2 regions of the Kitasatospora sp. NPDC040550 genome follow, and region 1 is predicted to be linked to the other one. Evidence: riboswitches for the same ligand, from Rfam matches in the RefSeq annotation. Region 1 holds a riboswitch; the other holds the start of a gene.
What was found. Region 1 has a riboswitch for glycine ahead of gcvT (glycine cleavage system aminomethyltransferase GcvT). Riboswitches for the same ligand answer to the same signal wherever they lie in the genome.

Region 1 (5,485 bases):
GCGCGCATCGGGCCGACGGTGTGGGAGCTCGACGGGCCGATGCCGATGGAGAAGAGGTCGAAGACACTGAGGGCCACGGGGGACGTCCTTGTCTGGTCTCGTGGAGGGACTGGGCGGTGCACGGAACGGGGCACCGCGCGCACTGTCCAGTGTGCGCGGTGCCCCGGAGTGACAGGTGGCCGGCCGGAGTGAGGCCGGTCACCGGTGGCCGAACTACAGGTTCGGGTAGAGCGGGTACTTCTCGGCCAGGGCGGTGACCCGGGCCTTGAGCGCGGCGGCGACGGTCTCGTCGAAGGCGGGCTTGAGCGCCTCGGCGATGACGTCGGCGACCTCGCGGAAGTCCTCGGCGCCGAAGCCGCGGGTGGCCAGGGCCGGGGTGCCGATCCGCAGGCCCGAGGTGACCATCGGCGGGCGCGGGTCGTTCGGGACGGCGTTGCGGTTGACCGTGATGCCGACCTCGTGCAGCCGGTCCTCGGCCTGCTGGCCGTCGAGCTGGCTGTTGCGCAGGTCGACCAGGACCAGGTGGACGTCGGTGCCGCCGGACAGCACGGTGGCGCCGGCGTCGGCGACATCGGCCTGGAGCAGGCGCTCGGCGAGGATCTTGGCGCCCTCCAGGGTGCGCTGCTGGCGCTCCTTGAAGTCCTCCGAGGCGGCGACCTTGAAGGCGACGGCCTTGCCCGCGATCACGTGCTCCAGCGGACCGCCCTGCTGGCCCGGGAAGACCGCGGAGTTGATCTTCTTCGCCCACTCGGCCTTGGACAGGATGACGCCGCCGCGCGGGCCGCCCAGGGTCTTGTGGGTGGTGGTGGTGACCACGTCGGCGTACGGCACCGGGTTCGGGTGCAGGCCCGCGGCCACCAGGCCGGCGAAGTGCGCCATGTCCACCATGAGCAGGGCGCCGACCTCGTCGGCGACCCGGCGGAACGCGGCGAAGTCCAGCTGGCGCGGGTAGGCGGACCAGCCGGCGATGATCAGCTTCGGCTGGTGCTCCTTGGCCAGGCGCTCGACCTCGGCCATGTCGACCTGGCCGGTCTTCTCGTCGACGTGGTACGCGACCACGTTGTAGAGCTTGCCGGAGAAGTTGATCTTCATGCCGTGGGTCAGGTGACCGCCGTGGGCCAGGTTCAGGCCCAGGATGGTGTCGCCCGGCTGGATCAGCGCGAACATCGCGGCGGCGTTGGCCTGCGCGCCCGAGTGCGGCTGGACGTTGGCGTGCTCGGCGCCGAACAGGGCCTTCACCCGGTCGATCGCGATCTGCTCGACCACGTCGACGTGCTCGCAACCGCCGTAGTACCGGCGGCCGGGGTAACCCTCGGCGTACTTGTTGGTGAGTACCGAACCCTGGGCCTCCATGACCGCCACCGGGGCGAAGTTCTCGGAGGCGATCATCTCCAGCGTGGTCTGCTGGCGGTGCAGCTCGGCGTCGACCGCGGCGGCGATCTCCGGGTCGAGGGCGTGCAGGGACTGGTTGAGAACCGTCATGGTGTGGTCTTCCCGGGGAGGAGAGCGGAGGGACGGTGGGAGCGGGACGGACCGCCGTGCTGCGGCCCGCCCCGGCGGTGGCTCAGCCCTCGGCGTGGGTGAGCTCGTCGTACTGCGCGGCGCTGAGCAGCGTGTCGGTGGTCTCCACGCGCACCTTGAACAGCCAGCCGCCCTCGAACGGGGCGCTGTTGACCAGGCTGTTGTCGTCCAGGACGTCCTCGTTGACCTCGGTGACCTCGCCGGTCACCGGGGAGTACAGGTCGCTGACCGACTTGGTCGACTCCAGCTCGCCACAGGTCTCGCCGGCGGTCACCGTGTCGCCGACCGCGGGCAGCTGCACGTAGACGATGTCACCGAGCGCGTCGGCGGCGTGCTTGGTGATGCCGACCGTCGAGACACCGTCCTCGGCGGCGGTCAGCCACTCGTGCTCCTTGGTGTACTGCAGGTGCTGGGGGTTGCTCATGGCGTCATTCTCCAGGATGGGAAGCGGGTACGACGCAGCGGGCCGCCGCACGGACGGCTCCGACGTGCGCGGATGGGAAAACGAGGGGCGGCGACGGCCTCAGCGGGCGCGCTTGTAGAACGGCAGCGCCACGACCTGGACCGGCTCGTGCTTGCCGCGGACGTCCACCGCGACGGTGCTGCCGGGGGCGGCGTGGGCCGCGTCCACGTAGGCCATCGCGATCGGCTTGCCCAGCGTGGGGGACGGCGCGCCCGAGGTGATCCGGCCGATCGGGGCGCCCTCGGTGGAGACCACCGTGTACTCGGCGCGCGGCACCCGCTTGCCCTCGGAGACCAGGCCGACCAGCACCTTCGGGGGGTTGGACTCGGCCGCGGCGGCGGCCTGCTCCAGCGCCCGGCGGCCGATGAACGCGCCCTCGTTGGTGGTCTTGTCGAAGCGCACGACCCGGCCCAGACCGGCGTCGAACGGGGTCAGGTCGGTGGACAGCTCGTGCCCGTACAGCGGCATGCCCGCCTCCAGGCGCAGCGTGTCGCGGCAGGACAGGCCGCACGGGACCAGGCCGCGGCCCTCGCCGGCGGCGGTCAGCGCCCGCCAGACCGGCTCGGCGTCGGCCGGGGCGCAGAAGATCTCGAAGCCGTCCTCGCCGGTGTAGCCGGTGCGGGCCAGCAGCACGTCCTTCCCGGCCACGGTGGCCGGGAGGATCGCGTAGTACTTGAGACCGGGCAGGTCGGCGTCGGTGGTGTCGGCCAGGATCGCGGTGGCCTCCGGACCCTGGACGGCGATCAGCGCGTAGGTGTCGCGGTCGTCGGTGACGACGGCGTCGAAGCCCTTGGCCCGGGCGATCAGCTCGTCCAGCACCAGCTGGGCGTTGGAGGCGTTGGCGACGACCAGGAAGGCGTCCTCGCGCAGCCGGTAGACGATCAGGTCGTCCAGGATGCCGCCGTCCTCGGCGCAGATCATGGTGTAGCGGGCGCGCAGCTCGCCGAGCGCGGAGACGAAGCCGACCAGCGCGTGGTCCAGCATCTCGCCGGCCTGCGGGCCGGTGACGGTGATCTCGCCCATGTGCGAGAGGTCGAACAGACCGGCCTTGGTGCGGACCGCGAGGTGCTCCTCGCGCTCGCTGCCGTAGCGCAGCGGCATGTCCCAGCCGGCGAAGTCGGTCATGGTCGCGCCGAGGGCGCGGTGCAGCGCGTCGAGCGCGGTCAGGCGGAGGGACGACATGGCCAGGAACTCCTCGGTCGGGGCACTCAGGGGTGCACGCGCCGGACCGGACCCGCTCGGGGACCGACCCCGCGCGCGGGCATGCGGCGGCGTGGGTCTCCCCATCTGTCGTCGAACCTGAGAGCTTCACCGCCCACCTGCCCGCAGCCGGCACCAGCGTCGGCTGGTTCCAGCATCGGGGACAGGACGGCGGCTTGCACCGTGGGTGGGCGCGCGACCGGGTCGTGCGCCGCTTTCCAGATGTGCCTAACCCGCGCGGTAGGGGGGCCTGAGAGATTCCGGGGAGGACTTGCTCCTTCGGCGCCGGCTGTGCCCCCTGAGGGGCACTCCGGGCTCTCCCGCGCGGGTTCGAGCGGCCGGTGTGGAGTTGTGGGGGCCCGCGGCGCATGCCGTCGGACGCGCACATCATGGCACGTCCTCGCGGAGGAGGGGAGAGGGGACCCGGTCACACCGCGGCCGGGCGGACCCGGGCCCTAAAATCATCGCGTCGGCGCAGCAGTGGGCGGCCGACCCGGCCGTGGGCCGGATCGGCGGCGCATGGAGTACCCGGTGGAGCAGCAGCAGGGGTGGGGCGGGCCGCAGGCGGCGCCGTCGGGCGGGGCGTGGCCGGCGAACGAGCTGGAGCAGGTGCTGACGGCCGCGCTGGGTGACCCGGGGGCGACCCCGCGGGTGATCGAGGTGCTGGCCCGCAGCCAGGTGTGGATCCCGCTGCCGTCCGGGGGCGACCCGGCCGGGCAGTCGCTGGACCTGCCGACCGTCGAGCTGGCCGGGGCCCCGTACGTACCGGTGTTCTCCTCGCAGGAGGTGTTCCTGCAGCAGGCGCCGGGGATGGCCTTCGCGGTCGCGCCGGCCTGGGAGTTCGCCCGCGGGCTGCCGCTGGGCGTGGGCATCGCGGTCAACCCGGAGGCGGCGGTGGGCATCCCGGTGCCGCCGCAGGGCGTGGCGGAGCTGCGGCGCGGCCCCCGGGAGGATCGCTGGGAACAGCAGCCGGAGGGGCCGACGGGCGGCCGGGTGGCCCTGCGGGAGCCGGTGCCGGGCGAGGATCCGGAGCACTTCCTGGCCGTCTGCCGGGCCGAGCTGTCGGCCTTGCCGGGGGTGTTGACCGCGCGCCGGGCACTGGCCAGCATCGAGGGCGAGCCGACCGTGATGTTCGTGGGCGTGCAGCTGGATCCGGCGGCCCCGGCCGACCCGGGGGCGGTGAACGAGGCGCTCGGCCGGGCGCTGGGAACCGCACCGCTGCCGGGCGGCGTCCACCTCGTGCTGCTCGACCTCGCCGACGACCCGGTGGTCGAGTGGTTGTTGACCCGGGTCATGCCCTTCTACTCGCGGGTGTGAGCGGGGATCCTTCACAGGCACGTCGCCGTGGCGGCGGCCGGTGCCGCGCCATAGGGTGCGTGCAGGCGGCTGACGGGCCGGCGGGTTCAGGAAAGAGGCGCGGCGAGGTGGGCGCATGAGTGCGGGAACGGGAGCGGGCGGGGCGCCGGGGCCCTGGGGCCAGGCACCGGCCGGGCGCCCGGGCGCGGACCCGGGCGGGCTGGAGCAGGCTCTGCGCGAGGTCGCGCCGGAGCGCTTCGACGCGTACGAGCGGCTGCTGCACGCGCTGGCCGACGGCCGGGTCTGGATGCTGCTCTGGCACGGTACGCCGGGCAGCCCGGACGCGCAGTACGGGAACATGGAGATCAGCGGCCACGGCTACGCGCCGGCCGTCACCTCGCCCGAGCAGCTGACGGCCTCCGGCTGGGCGCGGGCCCACGAGGTCATCTCGGGGCGGGAGATCGCCGCCTCGCTGTACCGCACCCGCTGGGGCCTGTGGCTGAACCCGCACGCGCCGGGCGGCGGGGTTGGCGTGCCCTGGGCGGACCTGCGGCGGGTCGCCGCGGGCCTGGACCGGCTGCCGGCCGGTCCGTTGAAGCTGAGCGAGCCGCAGGTCGACGCGCAGCAGTTCTTCGCCCTGCTGGAGCGGCAGGCCGGTGAGGTGCGCGCGGTGCGGGCGCTGCGCCGGGCCTGGGTGCAGCCGGCGGTGGGGGAGCCGTACCTGGCGATCGGCCTGGACCTGTACGAGAGTTCGCCGCCGGCCGTGGAGGCGGTGCGGGCGTTGATGCAGCGCGCGATCGCGGTGGCCCCGGAGGGGCTCGCGGTGTCCACGGTGGCGATGGCGGACGAGTTCGACCCGGTGGCGCTGTGGATGCGCGCCAATGCGCGGCCGTTCTTCGACCGGGAGGCCGGGCGCCCGCCGACCGGCCCGTACCCGCCGGTGCCGCCGCCGTACCCGGGCCAGTCGATGCCGGGCCGGTCGATGCCGGGGCAGCCGGTGCCCGG
Region 2 (5,485 bases), on a different contig from region 1:
CGGCACCCGGCACCCGGCACCACACGAGACACGGCGACCGGCGCAAAGGGCAGGGCCCCGGCAGAAACGTTCTGCCGGGGCCCTGTCCGCTCGCTCACCGCGCGCGTTGCCTACCGCGCGTGTTGCCTACCGCGCGTCCGCTCAGACGCCGTACTCGTCCAGCGGCGGGCAGGAGCAGACCAGGTTGCGGTCGCCGTACGCGCCGTCGATCCGGCTCACCGGCGGCCAGTACTTGTCCGCCGGGTTCACGCCCGCCGGGAAGACCGCCTCCTGCCGCGAGTAGCCGTGCGCCCAGTCGCCGGCCAGCACGGCGGCGGTGTGCGGGGCGTTGCGCAGCGGGTTGTCGTCGGCCGCCCACTCGCCCGAGCCGACCTTGTCGATCTCGCCGCGGATCTCGATCATCGCGTCGCAGAACCGGTCGATCTCGTGCAGGTCCTCGGACTCGGTCGGCTCGATCATCAGCGTGCCGGCCACCGGGAAGGACATCGTCGGCGCGTGGAAGCCGTAGTCGATCAGGCGCTTGGCGATGTCGTCCACCGTCACGCCCGTCTCCTTGGTCAGCGGGCGCAGGTCGATGATGCACTCGTGCGCGACCAGCCCGCCCGGGCCGGTGTAGAGCACCGGGAAGTGCGGCGCCAGGCGCTTGGCGATGTAGTTGGCGTTCAGCACGGCGACCTGGGTCGCGTGCTTGAGGCCCTCGCCGCCCATCAGCCGGACGTACGCCCAGGAGATCGGCAGGATCGCCGCCGAGCCCCACGGCGCGGCCGAGATCGGGCCGACGCCGGTGGCCGGGCCGGCCTCCTCCTGGAGCGGGTGGTTCGGCAGGTACGGCGCCAGGTGGGCGCGCACCGCGACCGGGCCGACGCCCGGGCCGCCGCCGCCGTGCGGGATGCAGAAGGTCTTGTGCAGGTTCAGGTGCGAGACGTCCGCGCCGAACTTGCCCGGCTTGGCCAGGCCGACCAGGGCGTTCAGGTTGGCGCCGTCGACGTACACCTGTCCGCCGGCCTCGTGCACCAGGGCGCAGATGTCGGTGATCTGGGTCTCGTACACGCCGTGGGTCGACGGGTAGGTGACCATCAGCACCGACAGGTTGTCGCGGTGCTGCTCGATCTTGGCCTTGAGGTCCTCGACGTCCACGTCGCCGTCGACCAGGGTCTTCACCACGACCACGCGCATGCCGGCCATCACTGCGGAGGCGGCGTTGGTGCCGTGCGCCGAGGACGGGATCAGGCAGACGTCGCGCTGGGTGTCGCCGTTGGCGTGGTGGTAGGCGCGGACGGCCAGCAGGCCGGCCAGCTCGCCCTGGGAGCCGGCGTTCGGCTGGATCGAGACGGCGTCGTAGCCGGTGACCTCGACCAGCTGCTGCTCCAGCTCGCGGATCAGGGTCAGGTAGCCCGCGGCCTGGTCGACCGGCGCGAAGGGGTGCAGCTGGCCGAACTCCGGCCAGGTCACCGCCTCCATCTCGGTGGTGGCGTTGAGCTTCATGGTGCAGGAGCCCAGCGGGATCATGCCGCGGTCCAGCGCGTAGTCCCGGTCCGACAGGCGGCGCAGGTAGCGCAGCATGGCGGTCTCCGAGCGGTGGCTGTGGAAGACCGGGTGGGTCAGGTACTCGTCCTCGCGCAGCAGCGCGGCCGGCAGCGCGTCGGCGGCCTCGGCGACCTCGACCGCGGGGACGCCGAACGCGGCCCAGACGCCGGCCAGGTGCTCGCGGGTGGTGGTCTCGTCGGCGGAGACCGAGATCCGGTCCTCGCCGTCCTGGAAGACGTTGATGCCGTTGGCGCGGGCGGCGGCGGCGATCTCGGCGGCGCGGCCCGGGACGACGGCGGTGACGGTGTCGAAGAACTCGCCGTGCAGCAGCTCGACGCCGCCGGCCCGCAGGCCCTCGGCGAGGGCGGCGGCGTAGCGGTGGGTGCGGCGGGCGATGTCGGCCAGGCCGTCCGGGCCGTGGTAGACGGCGTACATCGAGGCCATCACGGCGAGCAGCACCTGGGCGGTGCAGATGTTGCTGGTGGCCTTCTCGCGGCGGATGTGCTGCTCGCGGGTCTGCAGGGCCAGGCGGTAGGCGCGGTTGCCGTCGGCGTCGACGGAGACGCCGACCAGGCGGCCGGGCAGCGAGCGGGCGTACTCGGCGCGCACCGAGAGGTAGCCGGCATGCGGGCCGCCGAAGCCCATCGGGACGCCGAAGCGCTGCGAGGTGCCGCAGGCGATGTCGGCGCCCAGCGCGCCCGGGGACTTGAGCAGGGTCAGCGCCAGCAGGTCGGCGGCGACGGCGACGATCGCGCCCAGGCCGTGCGCCTGCTCGATCACCGGGGTGAGGTCGCGGACCACGCCGGTGGCGCCCGGGTACTGCAGCAGCACGCCGAAGACGCCGCGCTCGGCGATCTCGGCCGGGATGCCCTCGGACAGGTCGGCGACGACGACCTCGACGCCGGTCGGCACGGCACGGGTGTTGATCACCGCGACGGTCTGCGGCAGGGTCTCGGCGTCGACCAGGAAGACGCCGCCCTTGACCTTGGTGACGCGGCGGGCCAGCGCCATCGCCTCGGCGGCCGCGGTGCCCTCGTCCAGCAGCGAGGAGCCGGAGGTGGGCAGGCCGGTCAGGTCGGAGACCAGGGTCTGGAAGTTGAGCAGGGCCTCCAGGCGGCCCTGCGAGATCTCCGGCTGGTACGGGGTGTACGCGGTGTACCAGGCCGGGTTCTCCATGACGTTGCGCAGGATCACCGGCGGGGTGAAGGTGCCGTAGTAGCCCAGGCCGATCATCGGCTGGAGCACCTGGTTGCGGCCGGCCAGCTCGCGCAGCTCGGCGAGGACCTGCGCCTCGCTGCGGCCGGCGGGCAGGTCGAGGGCGGTGATGGAGCGGATCGCCTCGGGAACGGCGGTGGCGGCGAGCTCGTCCAGCGAGCCGTAGCCGACGGAGGCCAGCATCTTCTCCTGCGCGGCGGCGTCGGGGCCGATGTGGCGGTTCTCGAAGGGGCTGGCCAGCTCAAGCTCGGTGAGGGTCGAGGCGCTGGTGGGGCGTCCCGCGTTCGGCTGGGCGTTCATGGTGGTCGAGGCCTCCTGGTCACGGACCGGCGGGGGTACGCACGCCGGCCGGTCGCGCCGCTGCGGACAGCGGACCGACCTGGGCGGGCGGACCCGAAAGGCCTCCCCCTCTGTCATCGGGACCTGAGAGCTTCGCCCGCACGCCGCGCGGTGGCGCGCCGTCGGCTTGCACCGTCGGTGAGGGTGGTGATCGCCGGCTCCCGCGCCGGCGGTCCTGCCCTGCTTTCCAGAGTGACCTATCCCGCACGGTACGGATGCCTGAGAGATTCCGGGGAGGAGTTGCTCCTTCGGCGCCCCGACCAGCGGTTTTCGCTGTCGGGGACTCTCCCGAGCGGGCTCGGCGGTCGCGGCCCAGGGTACCAGCGGGAGGCCTCCCGATCACGGGTGCGTCGGGTCACTCCGGGTCTACGCGCGTCCCCCGAACGGCCCAGCGCGAAGCCCGTCCGGCGCACCCCGGTCGCGCACGTCCGATTGATGGCTTTTGGTGTGAAGTGGCGGACAGGACGGGTGCTCCGACCGCCTCACCTGCGGGAGTTCCGCAGGCGCAGCGCTTGGAGGAAAGAGTGCAGACCGACATCGACCCCAGGGACCTCATCGGCCACAAGGCGGTCGACCGCAACGGGGACAAGATCGGCACGGTGGACGAGGTGTACCTGGACGACGCCACCGGGCATCCGGAATGGGCGGCCGTCCGCACCGGCATCTTCGGCCGGGACGCCTTCGTCCCGCTCACCACGAGCGAGTTCTCCGGCGACGAGCTCCGGGTGCCGTACGACAAGTCGCTGGTGAAGGACTCGCCGGACTTCGGCGTGGGCCAGCACCTGTCGCCGGCCCAGGAGCTCCAGCTCTACCGCTACTACGGCCTCGACACGCCCGTGGACGGCCGTCCGGCCACCGCGGAGCCCGCCCGGGACGACCGGCCGGACCTCGACTTCGGCACCACCACGGCCGCCGCGGCCGCCAAGCCGATCGCCTTCCACTCCCCCGACCCCGCCCCGACCACGACCGCGACGGGCACCATCACCACGACCAGCACCGGCACGACCCACACCAGCACCGACATCGCCACGGAGGCCCACGTGCGGACCCTCAGCACCCCCGCACCGATCGCCAACGGCACCGCCCCCGCGCCGGCCGCCGCCCACCTGGTCGAGCCGAAGCCGCAGCCCGCCGCGACCACCCCGGCCGCGAACGGCACCGCCGCCTCCTCGGCCCCCAGCGGCCCGGTCGAGATCACCTGCCGCGAGGAGCGGCTGGACATCACCACCGAGTGGCACGTGCTGGGCAGCGCGAAGCTGCGCAAGTACGTGACCAGCGAGGAGGTCGAGCGCCGCGTCCCGGTGGTCCGCGAGCGGGTCCGGGTGGAGCGGATGCCGGTCAGCGAAGCCGAGCTGGCCTCGCTGACCGAGAAGGAGATCGCCGAAGCGGTCGAAGAGGTCACCCTCCGTGAGGAGCGGCCGGTGGTCCGCAAGTACCTCGCCCCGATCGAGCGGGTCCGTCTGGTGGTGGAGCGCTACACGGAGGAGGAGGTGGTTCGGGACGAGCTCCGCCGCGAGCACGTCGAGGTCCACGACGACACGGCCGCCACCGTACCGGGAGAGGCGGGCGCCCAGCTCGTCCACGCGGCCGACGGCTCCCGGCCGGCCGCCCTGCGCCCGCTGGCCTGACCTTCCCCGATCACCTGATCCCCCGATCCCCCGAGGGCCCCGGACTCCGGTCCGGGGCCCTCGTCGTGTGCCGCAGTTCCCCACTTTGCCAAACCTTAACCACTCGATATTTGACATCATGAACTATCCACCCGCACAGTTACTTGAGTTCATTCACTATGTACGGGAGGAAGCAACCGTGAGTGAGGCACTACAGCCCACCACCGCGGCCGAGAAGCAGAGCAACGCCCGGGTCCTGCCGGCCCTCATCCTGGCGATGCTGTCGTTCAGCGTGGTGCAGACCGCGGTCGTCCCGATCCTGCCCTCGCTGGCCAAGGAACTGGACGTCTCCGGGTCGAACATCACCTGGCTGATGACCGCCAACCTGCTGTCCGCGGCCGTGCTGACTCCCCTGCTGGGCCGCTTCGGCGACCTCCGGGGCCGCAAGCCCATGCTGCTGATCTCGCTGGCCGGCCTGGTCGCCGGTTCGGCGCTGGCGGTCTGCACCCACTCCTTCACCTGGCTGATCGTCGCCCGCGTCCTCCAGGGCGCCGGCGGTGGCGTGATGCCGCTGGCGATCAGCATCGTCCGTGACGAGCTGCCCAAGCGGAAGGTGACCGGCGGCGTCGCCGCCATCAGCGCCTCGATGGGCGTCGGCTCCGGCCTCGGCCTGGTCGCGACCGGCCTGCTGCTGGAGCACTGGAACTACAAGTCGATCTTCTGGATGGGCCTGGCCTTCGGCCTGCTCGCCGTCGCCCTGGTCGCCTTCCGGGTCCCGACCGACCCGGTGACCGACA

Region 2: it holds a riboswitch for glycine, as region 1 does, so the genes downstream of both, gcvP (aminomethyl-transferring glycine dehydrogenase) here and gcvT (glycine cleavage system aminomethyltransferase GcvT) in region 1, are expected to answer to the same signal.

What each region holds. Positions count from the first base shown of each region.
Region 1 covers NZ_JBVIWC010000007.1:47,564-53,048, reverse strand. The annotation lists gene ACZ58X_RS12700 (L-serine ammonia-lyase) at 1-77, opposite strand, end outside; gene glyA (serine hydroxymethyltransferase) at 214-1,482, opposite strand; gene gcvH (glycine cleavage system protein GcvH) at 1,565-1,945, opposite strand; gene gcvT (glycine cleavage system aminomethyltransferase GcvT) at 2,045-3,166, opposite strand; glycine riboswitch at 3,413-3,517, opposite strand; gene ACZ58X_RS12680 (enhanced serine sensitivity protein SseB C-terminal domain-containing protein) at 3,704-4,501, shown strand; gene ACZ58X_RS12675 (enhanced serine sensitivity protein SseB C-terminal domain-containing protein) at 4,617-5,485, shown strand, end outside.
Region 2 covers NZ_JBVIWC010000005.1:13,069-18,553, reverse strand. The annotation lists gene gcvP (aminomethyl-transferring glycine dehydrogenase) at 142-3,042, opposite strand; glycine riboswitch at 3,279-3,382, opposite strand; gene ACZ58X_RS09690 (PRC and DUF2382 domain-containing protein) at 3,606-4,709, shown strand; gene ACZ58X_RS09685 (MFS transporter) at 4,888-5,485, shown strand, end outside.